Regions from separate parts of the Bacillus sp. JJ1562 genome, predicted to be linked through region 3. Evidence: predicted binding sites of a transcription regulator. Region 3 holds the regulator's gene; each other region holds the start of a gene.
What was found. The regulator Rex, encoded in region 3, represses fermentation and respiration genes when NADH is low (regulators of the CRP and FNR family bind a similar motif). The targets are predictions, from matches to a motif close to TTGTGAAATATTTCACAA.
Positions count from the first base shown of each region.

Region 1: a site for Rex is predicted at 4,664-4,681, ahead of qoxA (cytochrome aa3 quinol oxidase subunit II). Genes of this name have one in related genera too.
Region 2: a site for Rex is predicted at 5,649-5,666, ahead of ric (iron-sulfur cluster repair di-iron protein). Genes of this name have one in related genera too.
Region 4: a site for Rex is predicted at 1,411-1,428, ahead of V7097_RS00205 (DoxX family membrane protein). Genes of this name have one in related genera too.

Region 1 is NZ_JBALOQ010000061.1:1,451-9,350, reverse strand. Features, by position in the region: gene V7097_RS24540 (hypothetical protein) at 1-140, shown strand, start outside; gene V7097_RS24535 (RDD family protein) at 219-734, opposite strand; gene qoxD (cytochrome aa3 quinol oxidase subunit IV) at 822-1,106, opposite strand; gene qoxC (cytochrome aa3 quinol oxidase subunit III) at 1,108-1,704, opposite strand; gene qoxB (cytochrome aa3 quinol oxidase subunit I) at 1,701-3,650, opposite strand; gene qoxA (cytochrome aa3 quinol oxidase subunit II) at 3,709-4,605, opposite strand; gene V7097_RS24510 (VanW family protein) at 5,049-5,909, shown strand; gene V7097_RS24505 (hypothetical protein) at 6,043-6,393, shown strand; gene V7097_RS24500 (flavin reductase family protein) at 6,394-7,002, opposite strand; gene V7097_RS24495 (ring-cleaving dioxygenase) at 7,017-7,900, opposite strand, start outside.
Region 2 is NZ_JBALOQ010000007.1:16,786-24,685, reverse strand. Features, by position in the region: gene V7097_RS04935 (TIGR04053 family radical SAM/SPASM domain-containing protein) at 1-338, shown strand, start outside; gene V7097_RS04930 (Crp/Fnr family transcriptional regulator) at 513-1,217, opposite strand; gene V7097_RS04925 (cytochrome C oxidase subunit II) at 1,552-2,076, shown strand; gene V7097_RS04920 (cbb3-type cytochrome c oxidase subunit I) at 2,091-3,572, shown strand; gene V7097_RS04915 (SCO family protein) at 3,562-4,170, shown strand; gene V7097_RS04910 (hypothetical protein) at 4,181-4,825, shown strand; gene ric (iron-sulfur cluster repair di-iron protein) at 4,884-5,591, opposite strand; gene V7097_RS04900 (molybdopterin molybdotransferase MoeA) at 5,790-7,058, shown strand; gene mobB (molybdopterin-guanine dinucleotide biosynthesis protein B) at 7,043-7,555, shown strand; gene V7097_RS04890 (molybdenum cofactor biosynthesis protein MoaE) at 7,721-7,900, shown strand, end outside.
Region 3 is NZ_JBALOQ010000051.1:28,810-36,709, reverse strand. Features, by position in the region: gene V7097_RS22920 (hypothetical protein) at 1-708, shown strand, start outside; gene V7097_RS22915 (ABC-F family ATP-binding cassette domain-containing protein) at 986-2,920, opposite strand; gene moaC (cyclic pyranopterin monophosphate synthase MoaC) at 3,055-3,546, shown strand; gene V7097_RS22905 (redox-sensing transcriptional repressor Rex) at 3,549-4,190, shown strand; gene V7097_RS22900 (twin-arginine translocase TatA/TatE family subunit) at 4,225-4,416, shown strand; gene tatC (twin-arginine translocase subunit TatC) at 4,433-5,188, shown strand; gene V7097_RS22890 (YdiK family protein) at 5,231-5,440, opposite strand; gene V7097_RS22885 (CPBP family intramembrane glutamic endopeptidase) at 5,444-6,181, opposite strand; gene groES (co-chaperone GroES) at 6,710-6,994, shown strand; gene groL (chaperonin GroEL) at 7,051-7,900, shown strand, end outside.
Region 4 is NZ_JBALOQ010000002.1:23,909-31,808, forward strand. Features, by position in the region: gene V7097_RS00195 (aldo/keto reductase) at 1-584, opposite strand, end outside; gene V7097_RS00200 (hypothetical protein) at 687-836, shown strand; gene V7097_RS00205 (DoxX family membrane protein) at 884-1,387, opposite strand; SAM riboswitch class I at 1,736-1,845, shown strand; gene V7097_RS00210 (aliphatic sulfonate ABC transporter substrate-binding protein) at 1,971-2,966, shown strand; gene V7097_RS00215 (ABC transporter permease) at 3,015-3,845, shown strand; gene V7097_RS00220 (ABC transporter ATP-binding protein) at 3,864-4,577, shown strand; gene acsA (acetate--CoA ligase) at 4,726-6,441, shown strand; gene V7097_RS00230 (NRDE family protein) at 6,586-7,341, shown strand; gene V7097_RS00235 (carboxylate--amine ligase) at 7,593-7,900, shown strand, end outside.

The sequences.
Region 1 (7,900 bases), on a different contig from region 3:
TCTTTGCAAACGGTTCCAGCGTATTAACGCCAATTGGTATCGGTACGGTTATGGGAGCTATTTTTGTCTTCTTAATGGGGCTATTTTTAATCGCATCTGAAGAAATATTGTTGAAGGCACAAGGGGCAAAACAAGAATAAATCAAACATTCGGTTACTTATAGGCTTAGCCACTCAATCGGCTAAGCTTTTTATTTTTGAACAAAAAAAAGATGCTCTTCATTGCACCTTCACCACATACGTTTTCGCCAAGATATCATATAAAGATTGTTTCTTCTTTGTAAAAATACATGTCAAAATATATGAAATCATAAGTGCATAGATGAGTCCACCAATTAAAGTGTAAGCGAACGGAAATTCAATGTCCCCCAAATACATCAATCGATAAACAAGAAAATGTGACAGCTCCCAAGGTAAAAACTTTACGAGTGTTCGAAAAGCCATTTGCAGTAAAGACACGGCTTCTTCGTTTTTCCGAATCACTCTTATACCGGATTTTCTCTTTCCAAATGACTGCCCACCAATTTTTGAATCGCTAATAATAAAATAAAGGGAGACAGGCAAAGTCACCATTAAAAAGCCTGTAAATTGCGCAACTACTACTGATCCCTTGAAGAATTCTTGCAAACCTGGAAATAGAAATACGTTAATAATAAAAAGGACAACTAGATACACAAGAATCAAAATATAATCAATCATGAAAGCTTTGAACCTCAGTAAAAATGAAGCATTCATCTACATTCCCCCTTTCATGTTTTATATTACACAATAATCTGATTATTCTCCACAAAAAAAAGAGTGCCTCGAAAGACACTCTTAATTTTATGACATATCCCAAACTAGTATGAATAGTGTACCGAAGATTGTAATTAACGCAATAAAAATCATGAAATAGACATTTGCGTAAATTGCCCATTTATCCTTTGTTTCACCAGCATGCATGAATACAATTAATTGCACCAATGCTTGCACAAATGCTGTAACAATGAGTATAGTTATGCCTACTGCAAAGGATAGGTCAAGGAAGTACACTCCAAGAGCAATAACTGTAAGGAGCAATGAAAAGACAAAACCCATTATTTGTTTAGCTGGAAAAAGTTCTCTCATATTACATCATTCCTTTCAAATAGATGAAGCTGAAGATGAAAATCCAGACAACATCTAGGAAGTGCCAATACAATGAAAAGATGAACGATTTACCAGCAGTTTCTGCAGTTAAGCCTCTTTTTCTTATTTGGAGAAGGATCATAGCTCCCCAAAATAGTCCAAATGTAACGTGAATTCCGTGTGTTCCTAAAGTTGTTAGCAACATCGCTGTAAATGCACTTGTTTGTAAACCAGCTCCAACATGGACATAGTGAACAAACTCATAGATTTCAACACCTAGGAAGGCTAAACCTAGAATCAATGTGATTACGAAGAAGCTCATCATTGCCTTAACTCTGCCTATGCGCATTGCATGAACTGCAAGACCAATTGTAAAACTACTGGTTAAAAGTAAAATTGTTTCGATTAAAACAGGTGTGATTTCAAAAATCTCTGCACCTGATGGACCGCTTCCGACGCGGTTCTCTAATGTAAAATACGATGTAAACAAGGTTGCGAAAAGCATGATTTCTGCACCAATGAAAATCCAGAAACCAAAAATATTTAACTCGTTATGGTGCGTACTATATTCAAGAGGTTGCGAATGTCCTAGTTTCATAGTTTAGCACCTCCAAGTTTTTCTTCTGTTTCTTTTACTTTATCAACTGGAATATAATGTCCAGGATCCTTTTCAAATGAACGGTATGCCATACATACAAAGATAGCAATTGTTGAAATAATCAACAGTGTCCACATTGCAAATACGAAGGAGAAGCCCCACACGAAGAAAATGCTACTCATGATAAATGGAAGCCCGCTTTTGTTAGGCATGTGAATTTTTTCAATTTTACCTGGGAAAAGCTTATGCTTTTTCTTTTTGTCATCCCAGAATGGTTCGCTTGAGTTTACATTTGGAGTAAATGCAAAGTTATACTCAGGAACTGGTGTATGTGTTGCCCATTCTAGTGTACGTGCATCCCATGGGTCACTACCGATATCTCTAGATGCGTAGCGAATGCTGTGGTAAATGTTATACACAATCAGAGCAAATCCAATTGCCATAATACCCGCACCGATGAACGAAATCATGTTCAATGGACCAAAACCAGTACTTTCAGAGTATGTGTACATACGACGAGCTTGACCGTCTAATCCTGAAATGTACATTGGGAAGAATGCAAGGACAAATCCGATTGAAAGTGCCCAGAACGTCCATTTTCCAATACGTTCACTTAGCATAAATCCGAACATTTTTGGCCAGTAATATGTGAGTGCAGCAAGCATCGCAAATACAACACCTGGAATAATTGTATTATGGAAGTGTGCCACTAAGAACATTGTATTATGGTACTGATAATCCGCAGCTGACATCGCAAGCATTACCCCGGTTACCCCACCGATTGTGAATAATGGAATAAACCCAATTGAGTAAAGCATTGGAACTGTCATTCGGATTTTACCTTTCCATAATGTAAACAACCAGTTAAAGATTTTCACACCAGTCGGAACAGCAATCAACATAGTTGAAATTGAGAAGAAGCTGTTCGATGCAGCCCCTTGCCCCATTGTAAAGAAATGGTGCGCCCAAACTAGACATGAAAGTACTGAGATGATGACCATTGATCCAACCATTGATTTGTAACCATATAGGTTTCTTCCTGAGAAGGTAGAAATGATCTCACTGTAAATACCGAACGCAGGTAGGATTAAGATATATACTTCTGGATGCCCCCAAACCCAGAATAGGTTAGCCCAAAGCATATCCATTCCACCGTTTGTACTAGCAAAGAAATGTGTTCCAAATAGACGATCCATTGTTCCCATTGCTAACAAAACTGTTAAAATTGGAAACACTGTTACGATAATGAGGTTAGCAATTAAAGTAGACCATGTGAACATTGGCATTTTCATCAATGTCATACCAGGTGCTCTCATTTTTAAAATCGTAGTGATCATATTGATACCTGTCATCATTGTACCAAGACCTGAAATCTGTAATGCTATCATATAGTAGTTCGTTCCTACTGATGCACTGAAATCATTACCTGCAAGTGGGAAATATGAAGTCCATCCTGCATCAGGTGATCCCCCAATTACAAAGGAAATATTAAATAGCATAGCCCCCATAAAGAAGAGCCAGAAGCTAATCGCATTTAAACGTGGGAATGCCACGTCACGCGCACCGATTTGCAAAGGTACAACGTAGTTCATAAACCCAATGATAAATGGCATCGCCATGAACATGATCATGATAACACCATGTGTTGTAAATATTTCATTATAGTGCTGTGCGTCTAACAGCTTTGCTTCCGGTGTAGCTAGCTGTGCACGCAGCATAACTGCATCCACTCCACCACGGAACAGCATGATTAAGGCGGAGATTAAATACATGATACCAATTCGTTTATGGTCAACGGTTGTTAACCATTCGCGCCATAGATAACCCCATTTTTTAAAATAGGTTAAACCGGCGACTATTCCGATTACGGTAAGTCCAATTGCGACCATCGCTGCATAGATGGCAGGACTAGGATGTGGTATAGCAAAACGTTCAAAAAATTCCATCCGTTTGTTACTCCTTTCAATTGAAGTGAAAATTCGGCGTTCAAAATTTATTTAAAAATTAATGACTCTCATGCTCTGTATGATCTTCCTCGTGATCCTGATGATCTTCTTTGGCATCACCTGATCCGTGGTTATGCTCTGGCGGTGGTGCGAACTCAAGGTGAGTTCCAGTAAACGTCATTTGACCAAGGTGTCCTGGTTCTAAAATCTCATCAAATTTTTCTTCAGTTATCGGCTTCGCAGTTTCTTTAACCTCGTCTACCCATTCTTCAAAATCCTTTTGAGATACGGCGTTTACGCTAAATGTGTTTTCCGCAAATCCTTTACCACTAAAGTTTGCGTTACGTCCCATTAATTCACCCTGCTCATCAGCAGCAAGATGCAAAGTCGTAATCATGTCGGCCATGGCGTATTTTTGCCCGCCAAGCTGTGGAATCCAAAAGCTTGTAATTGGCCCGTAAGAATAAAGTCTGAATTCAAGTGGTCTGTCTGTTGGAATGTATAGGTAATTGACTGTTTCAATATCCTCTTCCGGGTAGCTAAAATGCCATTTCCAGTCTGAGGACGAAGCATAAATCACCAATGGCTCTTGGTCTTCGTAGCCTATTGGTGCAGACTCGACAATGTAGTTACTTTGAACAGATACAACTGAAAGATAACCAACGATTAAGATTGGAATCCCGATACAAATTGCTTCAACCCAAGGATTTCCCTCAATATGTGGTGGCTCGTAATCCTCTGGCATTTTTGAAGCTCGATATTTAACGAGCATATAGGTTAATAATACGAAAACGACAATAACTACAATAGCCATGATTCCAATTGAAAGTAGGATATCATGGGCTTGCCTCTCGGCTTGCGGTCCTTTTGGGTCTAGGACCATTAATGGTTCACATCCTGTTAACACTGTGGCAATAGTAATAACCATTGATAAGAAAAACCATTTGATTTTCATAAAAGTACTCCTTTCCGAATGAATGCTCTATTTAACAACTATGTACGTCATACTGAAATTGTGTATAACTTCACAAAGTTGTCAAAAATTTTTTAGCTACTTGTTTTTTTCGTAATATGTGAAAACTGCAGCTAAGGTTTATTTTGCATAATAATTTCTTTGAAATCTTTATCACTGTGTAAATGATGATAACATCAAGAACCCCAAAAAATTGTTACAGAAAAGGGAAGGAAGTTTTTGTAAAATGTAAATCACCCTATCATAAACCCTGCAAACCCTGATGTGATGCATATCACAGACGTTTTTCTTGAATTTGAACATTTTGTTACAATATTAAATTCAAAAATTTTTCTACCATAATTAATGGAATTGCGAATATTCATCCATACTATAAAAAATGATGTTTCGTAAAGGTGGTGGGGACACTGAAATTATTTTGGGCTATGATGCTTTTCTTTACTGTACAGCAATTCCATCCTCAGGATAATTTGTACATAACCTATAAAGGAAATCCGATTGCCACAGTGAATCGGGCAGAATATTCTCTTCCATTGCTCGGTGTTCCCACGTTGAACACGAAAAAATATACAGATTTTCTAACCTATTTAGAAGAACAAGTATACGAGGAAGCAAGGGACGCAAAGATAGGCAAAACGGGAGAGATCGTTCAGGAATATGTTGGCGTAAAATTAGATAAGGATAAATTTACGAAGTTATTCTACTCTAATTTTTTTGGAAAAGTGGATTACCTTGAGGTACCCATTGAGCGAATATATCCGCGGGTAGATAGTGAGCTTTTATCCACAATCCGGGTAAAACAGATTGGGCAGTATGTTACGCATTTTAATTCATCTAGTAAAGCACGTTCTACAAATATTGCTCTTTCAGCCGCAGCTATTGATAGTTATGTGCTCTTTCAAAATGAAATCTTCTCCTTTAATCAAGTCGTTGGAAAACGAACCGCCGCCAGGGGATATCAACCGGCTCCCGAAATCATAAGAGGTGAACTAATTGAAGGGATCGGAGGTGGAATTTGCCAAACGTCTTCCACCCTATTTAATGCCGTCGATCTTGCCGGAGTTGAAATCGTTAAGCGCTATTCCCATAGTAAACGTGTTGGTTATGTACCTCCAGGACGCGACGCAACAGTAAGTTGGTATGGACCTGATTTTCTTTTTAAAAATACATACAATCAACCGATATTAATTCGGGCAAAGGTTAATGGAGGAACACTTATCGTAGCCATTTATTCTTCGGAGGATATCAATTATACGCCGCGAAAATTTATTCCTAAAGGCAAATAAGGGATAAATCAACTCGACACCATTACCTGCATGGGTGAATATAATAGAAAAGGGTCATAGGGACAGGTTCCTCGTCCCACCATATTTTACTCAGGACAATGGACCTGTCCTATAGTTTATGGAGGGAGTGTTCATGAATAAGGATAAAAGGGATGCCGCTATCTCCTCTGCTGCCAACAATATTGTGAATAAAACGAACTCGACTTTAGGTAATTTTCAATATAAACCACCTAATAATAGCGGTACAATCCTAGGTATAATCGGAAGTGTATTATCTACTGCGGGTGACGCTTTGTCGGCTATTGGAGCAATTATTCAGCTAAATACAGATGTTTCTACCGATTTTCAATCACAAGTGGAAAATTATAAATCGGATCAAGATAAGAATCAGATGCAGCAGGATATTGACAATCTACAGGAAAAAGTGAATCAGCTAGAGGAAATGCTTAAAAATAACCAAACGGAAAAGAGAGACCAAAAATGATTACTTTGGTCTCTCTATTTCAAACACGTCTCCTATTTTCGCATAATAATTGCCTGCCAATCGGCTTACCGGCCCTAGTTTTTCTTGATTAATCCGCCCATTGCTATATAGCTCCTCATCAACATGAAACTGGACAACTTTTCCGATGAGCAAATCACAACCCGGCATTTCCTGTCCACCTAATTCAATTGCCTGCTCTAAGACACATTCGATTCGGATTTTGGCTTCTTTAATCCCTGGTACTTTAATATTTGTACTTTCTACTGGTGTTAGCCCGGCAAGCTCAATTTCACTTTCATCGGCTGGAAGACTTGCTGCGGTAATATTGATTTTTTCTACATTACTCTCATCGACAATATGAACGACAAACTCTTTTCCTTCTGTAATATTTCTAGCCGTGTCCTTCATGATTCCCTCTTTTCGTTGGATCGATAATGAAATAAGGGGTGGATTGGATGACACGATATTAAAATAACTAAAAGGAGCTCCATTTAGCGTACCTGTCTTCGATTTTGATGTCACAAATGCAACTGGCCTTGGGGTAATGCTTCCAATTAGCAGCTTATAATTGTCCCTTTCAGAACTTTTACTTGGATCAATTGAAATCAATGTTCAGTCTCCTTTTAATCCAGACTTCTTACTTCAAACGGTAGTAAGACATTTTCTATCTTCTGACGATGTTGTTCATATTGTGGGGGTAGCTTTAATTCTTTACCCATTGTCTCATACTCTTCATCAATGCCAAAGCCTGGAGGATCTGTTGCGATTTCAAAAAGAAGTTCTCCGTGCTCCCTAAAATAAATCGCATTAAAGTAATTTCGGTCGCGTACGCTTGTTACCCCATAGCCATGATTGGCAATGTATTGTTGCCACTCTAATTGCTCCTCATCATCCTTCGCACGCCACGCAATATGGTGAACAGTTCCGACACCCAAACTTCCTTTTTCACCAGGAATTCGTTTTACATCGATCACATTTCCGATATTGCTTTCAGCTTTAAAGCGAATAAAATCGCCTTCCTCACCAATGTGCTCTAGACCCATGATTGATAAAAGCTTTTCCGTTTCTTCAGGTTGTGAGGAAAATAAAATCGCCCCACCGAAGCCCTTAATGGCAACATCAGAGGTTATATCTCCAAATTCCCACTTACTGTTTGCCCCTTCTTCTCGTTCAACAAGTTCAAGTTGCAGTCCGTGGATGTCGTCAAATTGGAGATATTGTTCTCCAAAACGTTCTGTTTTCTTATATGAGATATTGAATTTAGTCAATCTTGATTCCCAAAAAGATAATGCTCCCTTTGGAATAACGTAGGTGGTAATCCCAACTTGGCCATCGCCGATTTTTCCTTGAGATGCATTTGCCCATGGGAAAAAGGTAATAATGCTGCCTGGATTTCCAACGTCATCACCAAAATAAAAGTGGTACGTACCTGGGTCATCAAAATTGACCGTTTGTTTCACAAGACGAAGCCCTAAAACACCCGCATAGAAGTCAACATTCTCTTGGG
Region 2 (7,900 bases), on a different contig from region 3:
TTGATGGACTAGGAAGGGCACCACAAGGTGTAAACGATGGTAACGGATTTGTCTTTATTTCTCATATTGGAGATGTGTATCCAAGTGGGTTGCTACCTGTTAAAGCAGGAAATGTACGTGAGACTCCATTAGCTGAAATTTATCGTGAATCACCAATATTCAAGGATTTGCGTAATCCGGACAAATATAAAGGAAAATGTGGAGTATGTGAATTCCGACATGTATGTGGTGGATCACGTTCTCGTGCATATGCGATGACAGGAGATTACATGGAGAGTGAACCATTCTGTATATATATCCCAGAAGCCCTTCGTAAAAAAGAAAAAACACTTAAATAACAGTAGAAAAGTGCAAGGCGCCTGCTTATCGGCGACAAGCACAAGAAAAGCGCTGACAGAAGGCGCTTTTTGCCTTCAGAAGCGATTGGCTTGTGACCTCGAGCCGATGGCGCCTGGAACTAGACAAATTTAAGACCCATGGGGTTTCCCGTGGGTCTTTGTAATGTGCCTGTATTATTCAATACTACAATACTTTGCTGGACAATCCTCACATTGTATTTCCATTTTAATATATGCTAAGTCGTGAATCGTAATATAGCCTTTGTAAACGGAGATTATCCCCTTAGCACGCAATTCATGCAGCATCCGATTTACACTTTCTCTTGTAGTTGCACAAAAATTAGCAAGCTCTTGATTTGTTAAATGCAAGTCTATAAGGATGCCATTATCTGTTTGAACACCATAACTATTGGTCATTCGAACCATGGTTGAATACAAAGCTCCTTTTTTACCTAATAAAACAAGATCTCTAAATTTTGTTTGTGTTTTTCGAAAATGGTCACTCATCCATTTCATAAATTCAAATGCTAAGCTCGTATTTTCAAAGAGTTTTCTCTCTAAATCGTCCTTTTGAATCACAGCAATTTCGCAATCCTCTAAAATTAGACAATCAAATAAATACTTTGGCTGATCGGTGAATAATGTCAGCTCCCCAACGATTTCATTTTGGCTACAAATTCGAAGGGATAATTCACTGCCATCAGAAGTTCCTTTGCTCACCCTTACACGGCCGGAAAGAATGAGGTACAGCTCAGATGCCTTCATACCTTCCCGGAATAAATAGGTTCCTTTTTCCATTTGCATGACGTGATTAGCTGATTTCAAAAGCTCTGTTAATTCATTTGAAATGATTGATTTTTGTAATGTCAATTGACTCATAGGTACCACCTTCCTAAGCAGGAATGCTATACTTGATTTTAAGAAAATAATATAATGTTAGTTACTCATGAGGTGTATAATAAATCACACATATTGTCATAATGCTAGCTGAAGCTCTGTAATATAAGGATTATCCCCAATTATGAACAATTTTTAACAATTGAGAAAATGCCCGCATCAACCTATTTAATTAAATAAAAAACGAAAAAAGATGCATTCTTGACAAGAATGTGTCTTTTTTCATTTTCAGCCCATTTTGTGACAAACTTAACAGATTTAAGGATGCACAATATGTGAGAATTTTCCTGAATAGAGAATTTAGGAGGGGGTTCTTTTGTACCAAACAGCCGCTTGGTATCTTTCTATTATTTTAATGACCTTAATTACAGTTATTTTTATTACCATCGTACTAAAGACTAATAAAAGAAAAGAGTATGAGGCAATTCAGAAAAAATGGTACCGCTTTAGAACTATTTATTTCATTGTTTTACTTGTTGTATTTGGAACTGCAACGTATTTTACACTTCAAGATCTTCCATTTGAAAGACCAGTTTACGGACAGGAAGAAAATCCAGTTATTGTCGATGTAGAAGCTGTTCAATTTGGCTGGAATATGAGCCAAACTGAATTCAAAGTAGGCGTTCCAATCGAATTCGATATCACAAGCTCAGATGTTAACCATGGCTTTGGTATTTATGACAAAGATATGAATTTATTAGCACAAACCCAGGCAATGCCAGATTATACGAACACTGTTTTCTACACATTCTCGGAGCCTGGTACGTATCAAATTTTATGTATGGAATACTGTGGACTTGCTCACCATCTCATGATTGGTGAAATTGTCGTAACAAATTAAGGAGGGGGTTAACAATGTCTACTAATATTGCAATTGGAGGGACAAAAACTTTCCGAAACAGAACAATTGCTATGTATCTACTAACAGGTGGCCTTATTATTCTATCAATGATGGTATTTGGAGTCTTGATGCTTCTTGCACAAGGAAAAATGATTGATGTAGACCCTGGATTTTTTTATGAGATAATGACGGTCCACGGAACAGGCATGATTGGCGCCGCTGCATTAGCTGCAGCTGCTGTAATGTGGTACTTCCTCAGTAAATATGTTCAATTAAGCAAAACGATTCTGATTACTAATTTCATCACCTTCATCATCGGAGTCGTAATGGTGTTGGTAGGTATCTTTGTTTTTGACTTTGCGGGAGCTTGGACTTTTCTTTATCCACTACCAACTATCTCCGCTGGTGGATGGGCAGTAGGGGGAGCAGTGCTTTATTTAGGCGGTATGCTTATACTTGGTGTAGGATTTTTATTACTAAATTTAGATGTTGCTAGAGCGATTATTAAACAATATGGAAGCTTAGGCGGAGGTTTAGGGTGGTCAATTGTATTTGGAAAGGAAAAAGGCTATGGTCCTCCAGCGACTGTAGTGGCTAGTACAATGGTTGCAATTGTAAACACCACTGCATTAATTGCGGGAGCAACAATACTAATTATGAACCTTATAAATCTATTTATTCCATCGATCACAATTGATCCAATGCTTGCAAAAAATCTAACATATGCTTTTGGTCACATCTTTGCGAACTCTATTATTTACATGGGGGTTATTGCAGTTTATGAGATATTAGCAGCCTATACTAATCGTCCATGGAAAGCTAATCGCCCATTCCTGATTGCATGGAACTTTTCAACACTATTTACGATTACGATTTATTCTCACCATTTGTTAATGGACTTTGCAATGCCAAAATGGATGATAATTATTGGACAAGTGCTTTCATATGCAAATGGATTACCAGTATTAGTTGTCACAGCTTATGGCGCGCTAATGATTGTGTATCGTTCAGGTATTAAGTGGGACATTGCCTCATCATTTATGTTTCTATCCATGTTTGGATGGGTAATTGGTGTCGTACCGGCAATTGTTGATGCAACGATTGTTGTAAACCATGTGATGCATAACACAAAATGGGTACCAGGGCATTTCCACATGTATATGGGATTAGGTGCAACAGCTATGCTTTTTGGATTTATGTATTACTTAGCAAAAGTGAATGGAAAAGAAACCTCTCTTGATACGATTAGTTTTTGGGTTTACACAATGTTCTTCATTGGATTATGTGGGTCGTTCCTTTTCTCTGGAAAAGTCGGAGCACCAAGAAGATGGGCAGAGCACTTTCCTGAATGGATTCCATATGACCGTATGGGAGTAATCTTTGGTATCTTTATCTGCCTTGCTGTCTTGACATTTGTCATCCGATTTTGGAATTTCTCAAGATCAATTGATTATAAGTTTCAGGAAAAAATAGGACCTGATCAACATGTGGCGTAAAAGTATTGGAATAATATTTGCACTTGTAGCGGGTGTTACTTTGCTGTGGATAGGTACAGACGGTTTTCGTGCTTTTACAGCAGAGAAGGCAAGAATAATAGATTTAGAAAGGGAGCAGCCAAAGCTCCCTTCCGCTACATTAATCGACTCTAATTCGAAAAACTTTCACTTACAGGAATTAGAGGGAAAATACACACTTCTGACCTTCATGTATACAAGTTGCGGAGATGTATGTCCGGTTTTGGAACGAAATTTTGCTGAAATCTATGAAAACATCCCAAAAGATGTTCTGGGAAAAGAAGTTGTACTAGTAAGTATAAGCTTTGATCCTGAGAACGATACTCCAACTGTTTTAAAATCCTATTCAGACCATTTTGGAGCAGATGGGGAACACTGGAAAATGGCGACGATTCAGGATGAGCAGGAATTACAGAATGTGTTAGATGTACTTGAAGTAATCGTCATACCAAATGAATATGGCGGATTTGAGCATAATTCCGCATTTTATGTGGTCAACCCAGAAGGAAAATTAACAAATATTTTTGATTACCAAACACCACAAACTGTTGTGGAATATTTAGATTCATTTTTATTTTAGAGGTGAAAATATGTACCGTAATCGTGATTTATTTATAGGGATACTTTTACTTCTATTCGTTTCTTTCCCGTATGTAAGAGCATTGTTAGAAGAGAGCATGGTTGGAACGATGTTCATACAATACCCATTGTTAGTAGTCGGTGGTTATTTTCTAGCTAAAGGATTTCGGAGAAAATGGCGAAACTTTTTTCTATATTTCAATGAAAATGGAATTGCAGGGATTATTATTATATTATCTGTTACAGGATTTTGGATGTTACCACGGGCGATGGATGCTGCATTGAATGAACCTTACATGGAAGTTGCAAAATATATAAGTCTACCATTCTTTGTTGGGGTTTTCTTGTACTATAGCTGGCAGCTACTTGGTCCAATTAGCAAATCCTTTATTTGGGCGAATCTTATTTCTAAGATTTTTGTAATGAGCTGGCTTTATTTAGTGTCACCTGCAAGACTATGTAATAATTATTTAGTATCTTCCCAGCAACAGCTTGGAAAAGCCCTGTTTATCTTAGGCTTTGCAATCTGCATCCTATTTATGGGGCGAGTTTTTATTGGGAATCCATTTGCTCAAAACGCTAAGATAGATATACAGCCATTCATTCGTTTAAAAACAAATAGAACTGAGGCGCCTTCTGTTCCAACATTAAAATAAACATATAAAAACCACGATTTCAAATGAAAACCGTGGTTTTTATGCCCCTTTGTATTAATTAGTTCCCGGATGCTGCTCTTGGAAATAGGATATTATTTTCTAAATGAATGTGCTGGAATAGGTCTGCCTCCAGTGCTTCAAGACGTTGGTATACTAGGCGGTATGTTCCACATGCACCAATTGGTGGTTGGAAGTCATTTGTAATGTCACGGATTTCTTTAATTATATTTCCAGCCTCGTCATGATCGCCTTCTAATTCTGCCACATGTTTTTTCACTAATTCGTGATTTTCGGCTGTTGGTTCAGTTTCAAATTTAGCGATGAGAGGAAATGACTCTGCTTCCTCTTTAATTGTATGCTGTTCAAGCTCAACCTTTAATTGATTAAATAGTGAATGCACTCTTGCAAGATGTGGATGATTTCCTCCATGGACTCTTAGCACCTTAGTTACATATGGACTAAGCTGTGGCAGCTCTTCATTTAAATAACGGTGATGTTTATTCACGATATGGTCAATTAATTCAGAATAACTTGCGGCCTTCCAATCCACAGTTTTTTCATTTAATTCCTTCATCTCATGATAAAGTGTATTTAATTTTGATAAAACCTCATCCTTGGAAAGATGTCTTTCCTCAATGGCATCTATTAGTGGGCGGTTACCGCCACAGCAAAAATCAATTCGAAGTTTTTTGAAAAGGTCTCCAGCCTTCGGAAACTCAGTTACAATTTCTCCAATAATATGTTGTTCTGTAAAAGTTTGTTCCATGATTTTACCTCCTAATAAGTAACTACTTATTAGGATAGCTTTAAAAATGGGAGAATGAGGTGATACGTATCACACATTTGTAGAAAAACGTCATAAAATAGGATGTGAGTGATGTATATCACTGCAAGAAAGTAGTGGTTTTTGCTTAAATATACTACAATAGGAAAAAAGTAGATAAAAAAGTGAGTGAAAAATAATATGGTTGAAAGACGGACACCCATACCTGTTCCGGAAGCGGTATCACGGGTAATGGAATTTGCAGGTTCAGGGGAAAAAGAAGTAGTACCAATTGAAGCTAGTTATGGAAGATTTTTAGCGGAGGACGTAATTGCTGATCACGATGTCCCACATTTTGACCGGTCACCATATGATGGCTTTGCTGTTCGTGCAATTGATACAGTTAATGCGGGACAGGATCATTCAGTTGAATTTGAAGTCATTGAAGAGATTGGAGCCGGGTCTGTTGCAATAAAAGAAGTAGGAGCTTTTCAAGCAGTACGAATCATGACAGGTGCTGCGATGCCGGCAGAGTGTGATGCAGTTGTCATGCTTGAATTAACAACTGAAAATGAACGTGATGGTAGGAAATACATGTCAATAAAGCGACCATTTAGGTCTGGCGATAATGTATCGTTTCAAGGTGAAGATACCAAAAAAGGCTCAGTTTTAGTGGAAAAAGGCGTCTTTATTAATCCAGGTGTAAAAGCACTTTTGGCTACCTTTGGCTACCATCGAGTAGAAGTGGCAAAGAAACCTGTCATCGGTATTTATGCTACTGGAACAGAATTGCTTGATGTTCATGAGGAACTTGTACCTGGAAAAATACGAAATAGCAATGCCTATATGATAAGTGCACAAATTGAAAGAGCGGGTGCCGAGCCAAAGTATTTCGGAAAACTTCCAGATGAATTTGATCTTTGCTTTGAGGCAATCAAAAATGCAATTAATGATGTTGATTTCTTAATCACGACAGGTGGAGTATCTGTTGGGGATTATGATTACCTTCCTGCCATTTACGAAAAATTAGGTGCAGAAGTCTTATTTAATAAAATTGCGATGAGACCGGGAAGTGTCACCACAGTTGCCCAACTAAATGGTAAGTTATTGTTTGGATTATCTGGAAATCCATCAGCTTGTTATGTTGGCTTTGAATTATTAGTTAGACCGGTAGTGCGGACAAGATTATTTTCTAATTGTCCACATCTTTTAAAAATGAAAGCAGAGCTCAATGCTGACTTTCCAAAACCAAATCCATTTACAAGATTTGTAAGAAGTAAACTCAGTTTTTCAGAAGGAAAACTTGTAGTGGCTCCAAGTGGTCTTGATAAATCAAATGTCGTAACCTCACTAGCAGGAGCAAATGCATTTATGGTTTTACCCGGTGGAACGCGTGGTTTTGCAAAAGGTGACGAAGTAGATGTGTTGTACCTCGAGGACCAAGAAGGAAGTATATGGCCTTGGAAATAAGGTTTCCACTTTTGCAAATCGTCGGGTATCAAAACAGCGGGAAAACAACTTTAGTTGAAAAAATCGTAAAAAAAGGAACGGATTTTGGGTACCAAATCGCTACCATTAAACATCATGGGCATCATAGTAGCTTAGAAAGTCTTCATCAAGAAAAAGATTCTTCCCGCCACTTTAAAGCTGGAGCGTCGGCAACGATTGTAGAGGGTGGTGGGAGTTTACAGCTTGAAGCGAGGACTTCTGAATGGACGCTCGAGAAGCTAATACAGCTATACGCATTTTTTGAAAATGATATGATAATAATTGAAGGTTATAAAACTGCTGATTATCCTAAAATTGTCTTGATCAAGAAAGAAGAGGATATCGAGCTGCTTTCTTCATTAACAAACATCATTGCAGTTATAGCTTGGATTCCCGTTCAAACCGAGTTTCCCCTTTATCAGATAAAAGATGAGGATAACTATTTACATTGGATATTTAACTTTATTAAGAGTGGATAAATGTAGTAAACCTTAATATTTAAGTCGAGAGGAACGAACTTTTATTGAATAAAGTTAAATACCTCCGGCGGATGCCACAGATTTTTCAAAGGAAGTTTTCGAGCAAGCTCGAAAAAATCTGGGCGCAAATACGCCAAGGCATATTTGATTGAAGGAGGTACAAAAATGAATAACATTGATTTATATAAGATTACGAAAGAGCCGATTCAGGTTGATGAGGTAACGAATAAAGTCATTAGACGTGAAGCTGGAGCTGTTACGACTTTTATCGGTACGGTTCGCGAATTTACCAAGGGGAGGAAAACCCTTTATTTGGAATATGATGCGTATATTTCAATGGCAGAA
Region 3 (7,900 bases):
GGGGAAAATCTTGAAAAAGTATTGAGTGCAACATTTGATTTTTCATATTTTATCAACTCAAACAGCATAGAAATAACAGCCGGTGCTCCTACCCCTGTACCAATATATGAAGACATTATTAATTCCATACAAAGTAAAAATTTACGATCATGTACAACTGCTGATTTTAATAAAAATAAAACCACGGTAGATTGCAGTTCAAATTTGGATCCTACGAAAATTCCAGATACGAATGGAATCTCTAATTCTTCTATTGTTTTTAATAAAGGAGTGAATCTTGACCACTTGTCGCATGCAGTTTCACATTCTAAACTAATTATCCATAGTTTAGACGTAAATAACCCGACTAGAATCGGCAAGTTTAATCCTAATGGATTTATTAATTCATCAATTGTGATTATCGGTAATGCCAAACTATATGATCAAATTATGAAACCTGTGAACTCAAGTATTTATATTACGGGGGATGCAGATTTAACGGGTTTCATATTAAAAAATGCTGATTCCCTCACTAAAGTATGTGTAAAGGGAACAATAACACCAGCTAGCATGAGAAATATTCCAGGAGTTTATTCAAATGAATACAATTCTACAACATATCAGGATAAGTGTATGAGGAAATCAGAGACAGTCGGAAATAATTCACTTACAGTAAAAGGTGAAATTATTAGTCCTAGCATAGATGAAAAATCCTATGTCACTTATTAGTCATAAAACAAAAATGCAAAAAAGTAGTCCATAAGGGCTATTTTTTTGTTGATAAATAATCCACAGACTCAATAAATTTGTGGAAAACTAATAAAAAGTACTGAAATAACTAATGTGAATTTGTGGACACTATTTGTGGATAACTCTGTTGATAAATGTTGATAATGTGGATAAGTTAGTGTATAACTCGAAAAAATGTGGAAAATGCTACAAATAATCCCCATCTAAACTTGTTTTTAGATGGGGATAACTTGTTTTGTGGATAAGCGGAAAAGGTCTAACCACTTATTTCGTGGAGGGATTCCCATTCTTCCATTAGGGCTTCTAGCTTAGCTGATATTTTCTCATTTTCTTCATTAATACGTTGAACTTCTTCATGGTTTTGGTAGACTTCAGGGTCGCACAGAAGCTGTTCATTTTCTTCGGTTTTTTCCTCAAGAGAGGATATCTCAAGTTCAATTTCTTCAATTCTACGTTTTCGTTGGCGTTCTTGCTTCTTTAATTCCTTTTCTTGTTCATAGGATGTTTTTACTTGGACCACTTCTCGTTTATCAGTCTTTTTCTCCTGTGATTCAAGTCTAGCCAATTCTTCCATTTCGAATTTTTTCTCAAGGTAGTAGTCATAATCACCAAGGTATTCTGTCAGTCCAGCTGGGGATAACTCAAATACTTTCGTTGCGATACGGTTAATAAAGTATCGGTCATGGGATACAAAAAGGATTGTCCCAGGGTAATCAATTAAAGCATTTTCAAGTACTTCCTTACTATCAAGGTCTAAGTGGTTCGTTGGCTCGTCAAGAATGAGGAAGTTCGATTTCTCCATCATAAGCTTTGCAAGAGCAAGCCTCGCTTTTTCTCCACCACTTAAGGTTGAGACGATTTTTAACACATCATCCCCTGAAAATAGGAAGTTCCCAAGAACAGTGCGGATTTCTTTTTCAGGTTTAAGCGAATATTCATCCCATAATTCATTTAACACTCTTTTATTCGAGGTGAGGTTTGCTTGTTGTTGGTCATAGTAGCCAATCGTGACATGAGAACCGAAACGAATTGTTCCATCCACATGGTCAAGCTTATCGATAATTGCTTTTAATAGGGTTGACTTCCCAATCCCATTTGGGCCCACTAATGCAATACTGTCTTCACGATAAATATTAAAATTGATATTTTTGATAATTGGTTTTTCTTTTACATAGGAAACGGAGATGTCTTTTGCGCTCAGTACATCATTTCCACTTTGTCTTTCAATTTCAAAACGGAAGGAAGCTGATTTTTCATCACCTAATGGCCTGTCCATCAGCTCCATTCGGTCAAGCTGTTTTCGTCTACTTTGAGCACGTTTCGTTGTTGAAGCTCTGACTAAGTTTTTCGCGATGAAGTCTTTTAGTTTTTCAACTTCTTCCTGTTGTTTTTCGTACTTTTTCAAATCAAGCTCATAGTTTTCTGCCTTTAATTTTAAATAGTTGCTGTAGTTCCCAACAAATTTGGAGCTAGTGTGTCTTGAAATCTCATAGACCTGATTGACGACTTTGTCTAGGAAGTATCGGTCATGTGAAACAATTAAGAGTGCACCAGGATAGCCCTGGAGATATTGTTCAAGCCAAGTAAGCGTGCTAATATCGAGGTGGTTTGTCGGCTCGTCCAGAATCAATAAATCAGGCTTTGTTAGTAATAGTTTACAAAGGGCAAGGCGTGTCTTTTGACCACCGCTTAGGCTAGATATTTTGGTTTCGTAGAATTCTTCTGTAAAATTAAAGCCATGTAGAAGGGAGCGAATATCGGCTTCATATTGATAGCCACCTTTTTCCTTAAAATCGACCTGAAGCTGGTCGTATTCTTCGAGCAGTTTTTGATAATCAGCGGTATTTTCAAAAACAGAAGGGTCTCCCATTTTTACTTCAAGGTTTCTTAAGTCTTTTTCAAGCTTTTGTAATGGTGCGAAGACGGTCAGCATTTCTTGCCAAATGGTAAGATTTGATTCAAGTCCCGTGTCCTGTGCGAGGTAATCGATTGTGACGCTTTTTGGCTTAATGATTTCACCGCCATCATGGGACATCTGACCTGCAATAATTTTTAATAGGGTTGATTTTCCGGCACCATTTCGGCCAACTATGGCAATTCGGTCACGCGTTTGTACTTCTAGTTTTATATTCGATAAAATAAGATCAGCAGCAAAATACTTTTTGAGCTGATTTACTTGTAGTAAAATCATTGTTTCTCACCTCTTGTTTCTAACAACAGTGTATCTTATATTATCTAAATAGAGCAACTGCAATGATAATGTTCACAGATGTTTAAAAGACAGATGTGGTAAAATAGTGTATAGTTTATGGGAGGGTTCGATATATGACATCATTTACCCATTTTAATGAGCAGGGTCGAGCGAAAATGGTCGATATTACAGAGAAATCTGATACTGTTCGTACAGCGATTGCAAAATCGAGTATTAATGTGAATAAATTGATTTATGAGCAAATAATAAATAATGAAGTTAGCAAGGGGGATGTTCTTGCTGTTTCTCAGGTTGCAGGTATTATGGCAGCTAAAAAGACATCAGAGCTAATCCCGATGTGCCATCCGTTGGCATTGAAGGGCGTCGATATTCGTTTTAGTTGGACGACCCAAGATGAATATATTTTGCATATTACCGTATCGGTTAAAACAAAGGGTAGTACCGGTGTCGAGATGGAAGCCCTTACGGCTGCATCTGTTTGTGCGCTAACTGTATATGATATGTGTAAAGCGGTTGATAAAGGCATGGTGATTGGGCCAACCTATTTAGCCGAAAAAACAGGTGGAAAGAACGGAGATTTTAAAAGGCAAGTAGCGGGGGAATAGACATGAATCTTGAACAATCAAAAATACCACAAGCAACTGCCAAAAGGCTGCCACTTTATTATCGGTTTTTGAAAAACTTGCATGCCTCGGGAAAGCAGAGGGTATCATCTGCAGAACTGAGTGATGCAGTAAAGGTTGATTCAGCCACGATTAGGCGCGATTTTTCCTATTTTGGTGCATTAGGAAAAAAAGGGTATGGATATAATGTCAATTATTTATTATCCTTTTTTAGTAAGACCCTTGATCAGGATGAGTTGACGAAGGTTACGTTAATCGGTGTTGGTAACTTAGGTACTGCATTTTTACATTATAATTTTTCAAAAAATAATAATACAAAAATTGAGCTTGCGTTTGATGTGGATTATAATAAAGTAGGAAGTAGTATAGGTGGAGTAAAGGTGTGCCATTTAGATGATCTTGAAAAAGAATTGCCTGATGATGTCACGGTTGCTATTTTAACAGTGCCGGTTGGCGCAGCACAGTCGATTACTGATCGCCTTGTGAATAAAGGAATCAAAGGTATCCTTAATTTTACACCAGCTAGAATCAATGTGCCTGAACATATTCGAGTCCATCATATTGATCTGGCTGTTGAATTACAAGCACTAGTTTACTTTTTAAAGCATTATTCAATTGAAGAATAGAAATACATTTTAAAATTATTGGGAGGTGCACACAGTGGGAAATCTTGGATTTGGTAGTATCCTATTGATTGTATTTGCTGCATTATTAATCTTTGGACCTAAGAAGTTACCTCAATTAGGAAAAGCTGCAGGTAATACATTGCGTGAATTCAAAAACGCAACAAAAGGCTTAGCAGATGATGACGATGATGATGTTAAAAAGAACGAAACTAATGATGTGAAGTAACGATAGGATGGGTCATATGAACGAAAGAGAAATGTCCGTCTATGATCATATTGGTGAGTTACGAAAACGACTGATTTATATAGTCGTTTTCTTCTTCATTGTTGCATTAGGAAGCTTTTTTCTTGCCGAACCGCTAATTCTTTATTTGCAAAATGCCAAGGAAGCCAAAGAGCTGACAATGAATGCTTTCCGTATGACAGATCCAATTAAAATTTACATGCAATTTGCCTTTATTATTGCACTTGTTATTTCTTCTCCTTTTTTACTGTACCAGCTTTGGGCATTCATTAGTCCAGGCTTGTATGAGAAGGAAAGAAAGGTAACTCTAAGTTATATTCCGCTTTCAGTAGGATTGTTTTTAGTAGGGGTGTCGTTTTCCTATTTTATTTTATTCCCATTTGTTGTGAATTTTATGACGCGGTTAGCGGATCGCCTTGATATTAATCAGGTAATCGGGATTAATGAGTATTTTCAATTCTTGTTGCAGCTGACTTTACCGTTTGGCTTTTTATTTCAGCTGCCGGTTGTTGTAATGTTCCTAACAAGACTCGGAATCGTCACACCGATGTTCTTATCGAAAATACGAAAATATGCATATTTTGTGCTTCTAGTAATTGGAGGTTTAATCACACCTCCTGAGATAATCTCTCATTTAATGGTCACCGTGCCGTTATTCGGATTATATGAAATCAGTATTCTCGTATCAAGAAGTGCCTACAGGAAGGTGCTTAAAGCGGAAATGATGGCAGCAAATTCGAATTCGATGGAATAAAGAAAAGTGCAGAGAATAGAAAAAATAACCTCCGTTCAGAGGTTATTTTTTTGCGTTTGTGACTTTTTTTATTTTAAAGTGTAGGGCAAACATTCGGATTGCCACACCAAAGTCGAAGGTTGCGACAAGTGCTAGAAGAATGGTGGAAAAGTTCCAGATTGTCTCCGTTGCACTACTGATCGCGATATAAGTAAATAAAGTTCCCATTAATACGTAAATGATGCCCATTGCAAAAGGTGAAGTTCTTCGCATAAATTAAAAGCCCCCAATAAATGACTGTTGTAGCTTCTCGGCTTGCTTCATAATCCTTTCTATATCATCTGCAAAAACCGTCTGCATCACTACAACAAAAGTATTCATCGCAACATGCGCAAAAATCGGTACGATAATTCGCTTTGTTTGTACATAGAGGAATGCAAAGGTAAAGCCCATTGCGGTATAAATAAGGATATGAGTGAAATCCATATGCACAACAGCAAAAATTAACGAACTAATTAAGCCCGAGATGAAAAAGTTAAATTTTTTATATAATGATCCAAAGATAATTTGGCGGAAAATAATCTCTTCAAGAATTGGACCAATAATCGAAACAACGATGACAAGTAATGGTAAAGATTTGACCAAGGACATGATTTCTTGGGTGTTTTCAGATCCAGCTTCAATTCCAAACAGATGAATTTCAATGTTTGCAGCAACTATCTGGGCTGTCATGGCCATTACTACACCTGCAATCGCCCATCCAATTGCCTCACCTTTTGAGGAACGTCTTAAGTTCTGATGTCTCTCCTTAATATCTTGCCTTAATAAAAATAATACAATCGGAAGTGCAGCAACAAAACTAATAACAGTCCATTGTGCAATAATTGTATTTGTAGCAGTGGCTGGATCTAGGTCATTTCCAACACCAAAATATAATAAAAGCGGGATACCTAAAACTCCAGAGAACTGCATGATGATATAAGTTAAAATGACATACCAATATCGAGCTTTCATGAAAATCTCCTTTTTATAGATGGAATAGTAATAAATATGAACCTGTCCACCCTTTGTATTGTAACATATATTCATACTTATCCATTAGTATAATGCAAAACCAAAATTTCATTGAAAGAACTTTAAATGTTGGTTTATTTTTCCTATTTGTAACATAGGATAGGTAGGGTGGACAAATTATTAACTTATTCCGTCAGAGTTTGAACTCCGACTGAATAAAGGTAAAGCCTTCGGCAGATGCCACGAATCTAAAAGGAAACTTTTCGAGCTTAAGTTCAAAGACTAAGAGCGCCACATCCTGTGGCAACGTCTTTGTAACCCACATCATGTGGGCCTGAAAAATCGGGCGCAAATACGCCAAGGGCGTATTTGATGGAAGAAATAGAATCTTTTTTCCAAATTCTATATCAAATTGCTTGCAAAATAGATAGAGATTATTTAATATAATAATTGTGTTAGCACTCAAGAGGTTTGAGTGCTAATAAGAAAAAAACTAATTATTTAAATTATTTGAGGAGGTCGTTTCACTTGTTAAAGCCATTAGGTGATCGCGTTGTTATTGAACTAGTTGAATCAGAGGAAAAAACTGCAAGCGGAATTGTATTACCGGATTCTGCAAAGGAAAAGCCTCAAGAAGGTAAAGTAGTGGCTGTAGGCACAGGCCGTGTACTAGACAGTGGTGAAAAAGTAGCTTTAGAGGTTGCGGTTGGTGATCGCATTATCTTCTCAAAATATGCTGGTACTGAAGTGAAATACGAAGGTGCTGAATACTTAATTTTACGTGAAAGCGACATTTTAGCTGTTATCGGTTAATAAGAAGCAGCATTTTATATCATAAGATTTATTAATTTTTTGAGGAGGGCTTTAGAATGGCAAAAGAAATTAAATTTAGTGAAGATGCTCGTCGCGCAATGCTACGTGGTGTTGATGCATTAGCTAATGCTGTAAAAGTAACATTAGGACCAAAAGGTCGTAACGTGGTTCTTGAGAAAAAATTTGGTTCACCGCTTATCACTAATGACGGTGTAACAATTGCAAAAGAAATCGAACTAGAAGATGCATTCGAAAACATGGGTGCTAAGCTTGTTGCTGAAGTTGCTAGTAAAACAAACGATGTAGCTGGTGACGGTACTACTACTGCAACTGTTCTTGCTCAAGCGATGATTCGCGAAGGCTTAAAGAACGTTACTGCTGGTGCAAACCCAATGGTAGTTCGCAAAGGTATTGAAAAAGCTGTTGTTGTAGCTGTTGAAGAATTAAAAGCTATTTCACAACCAATTGAAGGTAAAGAGTCTATCGCACAAGTTGCTGCTATTTCTTCGGACGACAGTGAAGTTGGCCAACTGATCGCTGAAGCAATGGAGCGCGTTGGTAATGACGGTGTTATTACAATTGAAGAATCTAAAGGCTTCTCTACTGAACTAGAAGTAGTAGAAGGTATGCAATTTGACCGTGGATATGCTTCTCCATACATGGTAACTGATTCTGACAAAATGGAAGCAGTTCTTGAAAATCCATATGTGCTAATCACTGACAAAAAGATTTCTAGCATTCAAGAAATCCTACCAGTATTAGAGCAAGTTGTTCAACAAGGTAAGCCATTATTACTAATTGCTGAAGATGTTGAAGGTGAAGCTCTAGCAACTCTGGTTGTGAACAAACTTCGTGGTACATTCAATGCAGTTGCTGTTAAAGCTCCTGGATTCGGTGACCGTCGTA
Region 4 (7,900 bases), on a different contig from region 3:
TTTATGGAGGAGTCGACTTGCATGTTCACAGTGACGCCATTTGCAATCATATGGGCATTTGGGATGCTTAATTGGAGTTGATTCGCAACAATTGGCTGCTTCACATATTTTTTAAGTAACTGGATTTGCATAGGCTTTTGATTAGAAACTCCAAAATGACGAACCTTTCCAGAAGACTCTAATTGGTCAAATGCTTCTGCAACCTCTTCTGGCTCAACAAGGGCATCAGGACGGTGTAAAAGTAAGACATCAAGATAATCCGTATTGAGTCGTTTTAAAATTCCATCAACAGAATTAAGGATATGCTCCTTTGAAAAATCAAACATTCCTTTTCGAATGCCACATTTGGATTGAAGAATGATTTTTTCTCTCACATCATCATTCATATGTATCGCATCTGCAAAGATTTCCTCACAAGCACCTTTTCCGTATATATCGGCGTGATCAAAGAAGTTTGCTCCCATTTCTATAGCTGTTTGAACAAACTTTTCTGCTTCAGGCTTTTCCAAAGAATTAATCCTCATACAGCCTACTGCAACAACTGGTACCTCAAGTGAACTAGTTCCTAGTTTTATTTTTCGCATGTTTTACTTACCTCCAATTTTAGAACTGCTGTTACTGTCTCCACTATCTAGTCTACATATTTCGATATTGAAAGGAAAGCCTAGAAAAAAGGGGGTTTTGTAATGAAACGGATGTTACTGCTGTTACTATTGTCGTTCCCGATGTTTTTCTTGATGGGTTGCGGAGATGATGAAATGCCTGAAGAAGGCGAAGACATCGAGGAAATCGAAGAAGAGGATGAAATTGGTGACGGCGAAATTGATGACGAATAGAATACAAAAAAGTGTTCCTCCTGGATTAGGAGGAACACTCTTATTAGTTACGCAACGTTTGCTGCTGTTTTTGTTGCTTTTTTCTCGTTGAATCGTTTTGTAAGGTAAGGTACTGCGAATCTGTCTACACCGTAGTAGTAAGTTGCAGCGCCTGCGAATAGGAGAATAACCGTTACTGTGTACAGTACTGGGTTTGTGCTTACAGTTCCAGCAAGTAAGAAGTTAAGGTTCATGAATCCTGCTGCAAGTAACGCTGGGATAGTAGCAGCACCTACAATTAATCCAAGACCTACTAGGAATTCGCCCCAAGGAATAAGCACGTTGATTATTTCAACATTTGGTAGGGCAAAGCCTTCAAGGAATGTTGCGTACCAGCCTGCTACCGCGGGATGTTCACCACCTGCTTTAGCCAATGCGCCTTGTAGGAAACCGCCTGCGTCAAATCCTCCAGTAATTTTATGAAAACCAGCTTCAATCCACTGAATACCTAACCAAATTCGTAATACTGTCCAAATAACTGCCATTTTAGGTCCTTTTAAGAATGTTCTCATTCTAATCTCCCCTTATAATTGATTTGTGAAACTCTTCACAAGTTGTTGTAAAAAAATATGAGTGCTTAGCTGCCAGCTTTTGTGTAGTTTGTTTGTGAAGTTTTTCACTAACTTTCTACACTCTTAATATACAATGGATTTCTGGTAAAAGCAATAGGCTTCACAAATCAGACACAATATATTTTTACGTCTTTTTTTTGCTTAGAATACATAGGTATAGGGATACGATTTGGATTCAAAATAATATTCCAATTAGGTAAAATATTTAAAAAAGTGTTTGACTTTAGATTTTTCACATACTATAATCCTTTTATAAAGCAAAACAGGAACGTATTAATTTAATAAAGACTCTTATCCAGAGCGGTGGAGGGACATGGCCCTACGAAACCCGGCAACCTTCAAGATTATTCTTGAAAAGGTGCTAATTCCAACAGGTATAAATACCTGAGAGATAAGAGGAGGAAAAAAGCCCTCTTCTTATTGAAGAGGGCTTTTTCTATCGCTTAAAAGATGAAGGTTTGGAATTACATTAGTATAATCTTGAGTTTTTCTATAAAAATACTGAGTGAAGAGGAGACGAGATATGAAAAACATAGGTACATTTCTTATTGCAGCACTGATTTTAATTGGGATTGTCGGTTGTTCCGATAGCACAGGTAAAGCTAGCCAAGGGAACAAAAAACCAGAAAAAATTACATTAGATTATGCCTTTTACTCTCCAACTAGTCTTGTGTTAAAAGAATTTGGTTGGGCAGAGGAAGCATTCAAGGAAGAAGGAATTAAGGTTGAGTTTGTTCTTAGCCAGGGAAGTAATAAAGCCCTCGAATTCTTGAACAGTGGAAGCGCTGATTTTGGTTCATCTGCAGGGGCAGCTGCTTTAATGGCAAAAGCAAACGGTGCACCGATTGAATCCGTTTATATTTATTCAAAGCCAGAGTGGACTGCACTTGTAGCGAATAAAGATTCTAAGATTCAAAGTGTAAGTGACTTAAAAGGGAAAAAGGTCGCCGCAACCATCGGGACTGACCCCTATATTTTCCTATTGCGGGCCCTAGATGAGGAAGGATTAAGTCCATCCGATGTTGAGATTGTCAATCTACAGCATGGAGATGGAGCGGGGGCTTTATCATCTGGTCAGGTAGATGCATGGTCAGGACTAGATCCTCATATGGCAAGAGTTGAATTAGAAACAGACGCGAAGCTTTTCTATCGCAATGCTGATTTTAATACGTATGGGACTTTAAATGTCCGCTCGGAATTTGCGGAAAAATACCCCGGTTACGTTGAAAAGGTCATAGAAGTTTACGAAAAGGCTCGTACTTGGGTTTTAGAAAATCCGGAAGAGGCTGCAGAAATTCTTGCAAAATCAGCAAATATTGATATTGATGTAGCACACAAGCAATTAAATGAACGCAATGATTTTTCTAATCCGGTGCCAGGGGAATCTCAAATTGAGGCATTAACGGAAGCGGGTAAGGTTCTTCAAGCACAGGATATCATCAAAAAAGACGTTGAATTGGAAAAAGTAATCGAAGAATTGATTAATCCGACGTTTGCGCAAAAAGTAATAAAACAATAAGGGGCCCATTTTTCTAAGTGGCACCCCCTCTCTAAAGGAGGAGGCAACATGAACACAAAAGGCGAAGCGTTATCAAGGCAAATTAAGGTGAAGTCGAAAACACAATTTGTTTTATCAGGAAATGTAAAGGTAGTCCTACTTGGAAGTATCATACCTGCCATTTTACTTGTGATTTGGCAGTTTTTAAGCCATATCGGTGTCCTTGAAGCGCATCTTATGCCGGCACCAACGGTCATCCTGGCGAAAATAATTGAATTCGCTGGGGATGGCAGTCTTTGGGGCCATATTGGAATTACTTTATATCGAATCTTTTTTGGTTTTCTTATTGGCGTAGTTGCAGCTGTGATATTTGGTTCATTGGTCGGCTATTTTCGAATCGCGGAAGCATTATTGGATCCAATGCTTCAAGCCTTCCGTTCGATTCCATCCCTTGCATGGGTACCCCTTTTTATCCTTTGGATGGGAATTGCTGAACCATCGAAAATTACACTAATTGCTGTTGGGGTGTTTTTTCCGGTGTATTTAAACATTGTGTCAGGCATTCAGGGGGTTGACCGAAAGCTGATTGAAGTAGGGAAAATCTACAATTTTTCAACGTTCGAGTTAATTAGAAAGGTCATTTTGCCTGCTTCTCTGCCATCCTTTTTAGTTGGGATAAGAAGTGGTTTAGGACTAGGATGGATGTTTGTAGTTGCGGCTGAATTAATGGGAGCCAGTCAAGGGATTGGGTATTTGCTCGTCGTTGGTCAAAACTCATATTCTCCTGAAACGGTCATTGCAAGCATTGTGCTGTTTGCAATTTTAGGTAAAATAACGGACTCCGTTTTGAAGAAAACAGAGGAAAAAACACTTCATTGGCAGGACAGCTTTGTGAAGTAAGCTGAAAGGATGAAAAAAATGCTAGCAGTTCATAATGTTTCACGAACCTTTTCGAACGGTACGACGGGGTTTAAAAACATCAGCTTTGAAACAAAACAAGGTGAAATCATTGGTGTGCTAGGCACGAGTGGGTGTGGAAAAAGTACCTTATTGCGCGTCTTATCTGGATTGGACCCGGATTATTCAGGTTCGGTGGAAATCAGCGGTGACACGATCAAATCTGTTCATGAAAAGGTAGGAGTTATTTTTCAAGAATCGCGTTTAATGCCATGGTTGAAAGTAATCGAAAATATCGCATTTGGTTTAAAGAATGATAGTCAGAAAAATGAAAAGGCACAAGAATATGTAAAACTAGTTGGGTTGCAGGGTTTTGAAAGTCACTATCCAAAGGATATATCCGGCGGGATGGCGCAACGTGTATCGATTGCCCGGGCGCTTATTACAGCACCAGAAGTATTGCTGTTAGATGAGCCATTTAGTGCACTTGATGCATTTACTAAAATGCAACTGCAGGATTTGTTGTTGACCATTTGGGATAAATATAAATCTACCTTGATTTTAGTTACCCATGATATCGATGAAGCCCTATATTTATGTGACCGGATTATCGTGTTAAAAGGGCAGCCTGGCGAAATCTATCAATCCATACAAATTAATGAACCAAAGCCAAGGTCCCGTGGGGATGTAAAGTTAGCAGAAATGAAGGCAGAAATACTAGCACTATTAAGTTAACTTTATTCAGCAGAAGCCCTGGCTTCTACTGAATAAAGTTAAAGCCTCCGGCGGATGCCACGATTTTTTAAAGGAATTTTTCGAGCTTGCTCGAAAAATTCGGGCGCAAATACGCCAAGGCGCATTTGATTGAAAGGGGATAGATGAATTGACAGCCACAGAATTAGATTTCATAAAACCTTTTGACGGAGACTATAATCTTCATAATTATGATAAGGTTCGCACGTCTTTTTCCTGGGAGGAAATCAAAAAGGAATTTAGTTGGTATCAAACGGGGCAAGTGAATATGGCCCATGAATGCATTGATCGACATGTAGCAGAAGGATATGGAGACAAAGTCGCCCTTCACTATGTAAATGAAGATGAGGAACAAATTTTTACGTTTAAAGATATAAAAGATAAATCGGACCACCTAGCGACAGTGTTGAAGAAGTACGGAGTGAAAAAGGGAGATATTGTGTTTATCTTTTTACCGAAAAACCCTGACTGCTATATTGCGATGATCGCAGCGGTTAAGCTAGGGGCTGTTGCAGGTCCGCTATTTGAAGCGTTCATGGAGGATGCGGTTCGGGACCGTATTTCGGATTGTGAAGGTCGATTTCTTATTACAGACTCAGAGTTGGTGAAAAGAGTTCCAAAGCAAGAATTGCCTTCATTAGAAACAGTGTTCATTACGGAGGGGCCGGAAAAGTGTGAGGAAAATGAAATCTCTCTTGTGGATGCATTAGCAGAAACTCCTAGCGAGAATAATATCATTGAATGGTTAGATCTAGAGGCTCGGCTTAACATTCATTATACGAGTGGTTCAACAGGGAAGCCAAAAGGGATTGTTCATGCACATCGAGCGATGATTCAGCAGTACCAAACGGGCAAATGGGTCCTAGATTTAAAAGAGGATGATGTTTATTGGTGTACAGCACACCCTGGTTGGGTAACGGGAACAGTGTATGGAATCTTTGCTCCTTGGCTAAATCGCGCAACAATTGTGGTCAATGGAGGTAGATTTAATGCCGATTCCTGGTATTCAACGATTGAGAAAACAGGAGTAACGGTTTGGTATAGTGCACCTACCGCATTCAGAATGCTGAAGGCTGAAGGAAATAGTGTGCTGGAAAAATACGATCTTACTTCACTACGCCATATTTTAAGTGTGGGTGAGCCGTTAAATCCTGAAGTCATTGTCTGGGGAATCGAAGCGTTAGGGAAAAGAATCCATGATACGTGGTGGATGACAGAAACAGGAGCGCAATTGATCGTGAATCTGCCATCAGAGGTTATTAAACCAGGCTCAATGGGAAGGCCTTTTCCTGGAATCGAAGTAGCTGTTCTAGACGATGATGGACATTCACTTCCTAATGGACAGATTGGCCATCTTGGCATAAAAGCGTCCTGGCCATCCATTATGAGAGAAGTATGGAAAAATGAAGAGAAATTTAACTCGTATTTTTTAAATGGTTGGTATGTATCAGGTGATTTGGCTATTTTAGATGAGGATGGATATGTGTTTTTCCAGGGACGAAGCGATGATATGATTAATTCATCTGGTGAACGCATTGGTCCATTTGAGGTTGAAAGCAAGCTAATTGAACACGAAGCAGTGGCAGAGGCAGGTGTGATTGGAAAACCTGACGAATTAAGAGGAGAAATTGTAAAGGCGTTTATCGTATTAAAGAAAGGTTATAGTCCATCAACAGATTTATTAGAAGATATTCGCGTGTTTGTTAAACAAAATCTTGCTGCCCATGCGGCGCCAAGGGAAATTGAAGTATTGGATGAACTTCCAAAGACAAAAATCAGCGGGAAAATTTTAAGAAGAGAACTAAAGGCGCGCGAACTTCAAAAACTCATCAGTATTGATATCTAAAAGTGAAACCTTGAATGAAGTAGTTTCGTCATATAAGCAGGGGTGATTGCCCTTGCTTTTTTGTATGGAAGTTTTATCTAGGCTAAGGTTTTTACGGAAACAGGAAATAAATGTTATAATTTGTGAAAAAGGGCGGTGGGTAGAATGTGTTTAATTTTGTTCGCCTATCAAGCACATCCGGTCTATAAAATAATAGTTGCTGCAAACCGGGATGAGTTTCTTCAGCGGCCAACAGCTCCGATTCACTTCTGGGAGGATGAGCCTTCTCTTCTGGCGGGAAGAGATCTTGAAAAAATGGGAACCTGGATGGGGGTCACAAAACCCGGACGTTTTGCAGCCATAACAAACTATCGAGACACAGGTGAGATTTTAGAAGGAAAACAATCGAGAGGAAAACTTGTAAAAGATGCGCTTACCTACAATGGCCAGATTGCTGAATATATGAAGCAGCTAGAAAAATCAAACGACCAGTATCCGGGCTACAATCTATTAGTCGGTGATCCGGATAATCTCTATTATTATTCAAATGTTGGAAAAAGCCTCGAAAAAGTAAAGCCGGGCATCCATGGGCTCAGCAACCATCTGCTCAATACAAAATGGCCGAAAGTAGAAAAAGGAAAAGATGGGCTTTCAAATGTCATTAAGGAAGACAATCTAGTAGAGGACCTGTTAGGTTTACTTCAGAACACAGACCGACCAAATGATAATCTTCTACCTAAAACGGGAGTATCACTTGAATTGGAACGAGTTCTTTCTTCCTTATTTATTCAAACAAATGGGTATGGGACGAGAAGTTCGACCGTATTATTAATGTCGGATACAGAAATTCAGTATGTGGAGCGAACTTTTTCTAGCTCAGGAACAAGCGATCAAAAATTTCACTTTCCGATAGAGCCTTAAAAGAATGGAACTGTGGAATAGTATATAATAGAACAATGATGATAAATCTATGGGGAAAAGTCGAAAAAGGGGAATGGAGTACGAAATTATCTATACTGTACTCTATTTTTTGTTTCTTTTTTTCAATTGTTACAGCTTGATAACAAGAGGGAATAAGGTGTATTTCATCTTGAAACACCCCTTATTCTGTGTCAATATTGTAATGTTAGACAAAGGTCAATTTAGGAAGATAATCAAGGAGTCTGGTACAAATGAACAATAAAGCAGTTGTTTTAGGAAACAATTATTATATAGGCTTAAGCACAATGAGATGTTTGGGTATAGAAGGCATACATACGGTAGCCGTCGATTATTCTTATGAAAATACGTACGGAGCGGAATCCAAATATTGTTCGGAGCGAGTAATTGCACCACATTATAAAAAGGAAACGGAACAATTTATATCCTTTTTAAAGGAATATGCAAGAAAGCAAACCGCAAAACCGGTTTTAATTCCATGTCATGACTCCTATGTAGAAGTGATAGACGAATATTTAGATGAACTAAAAGAGTTCTATCT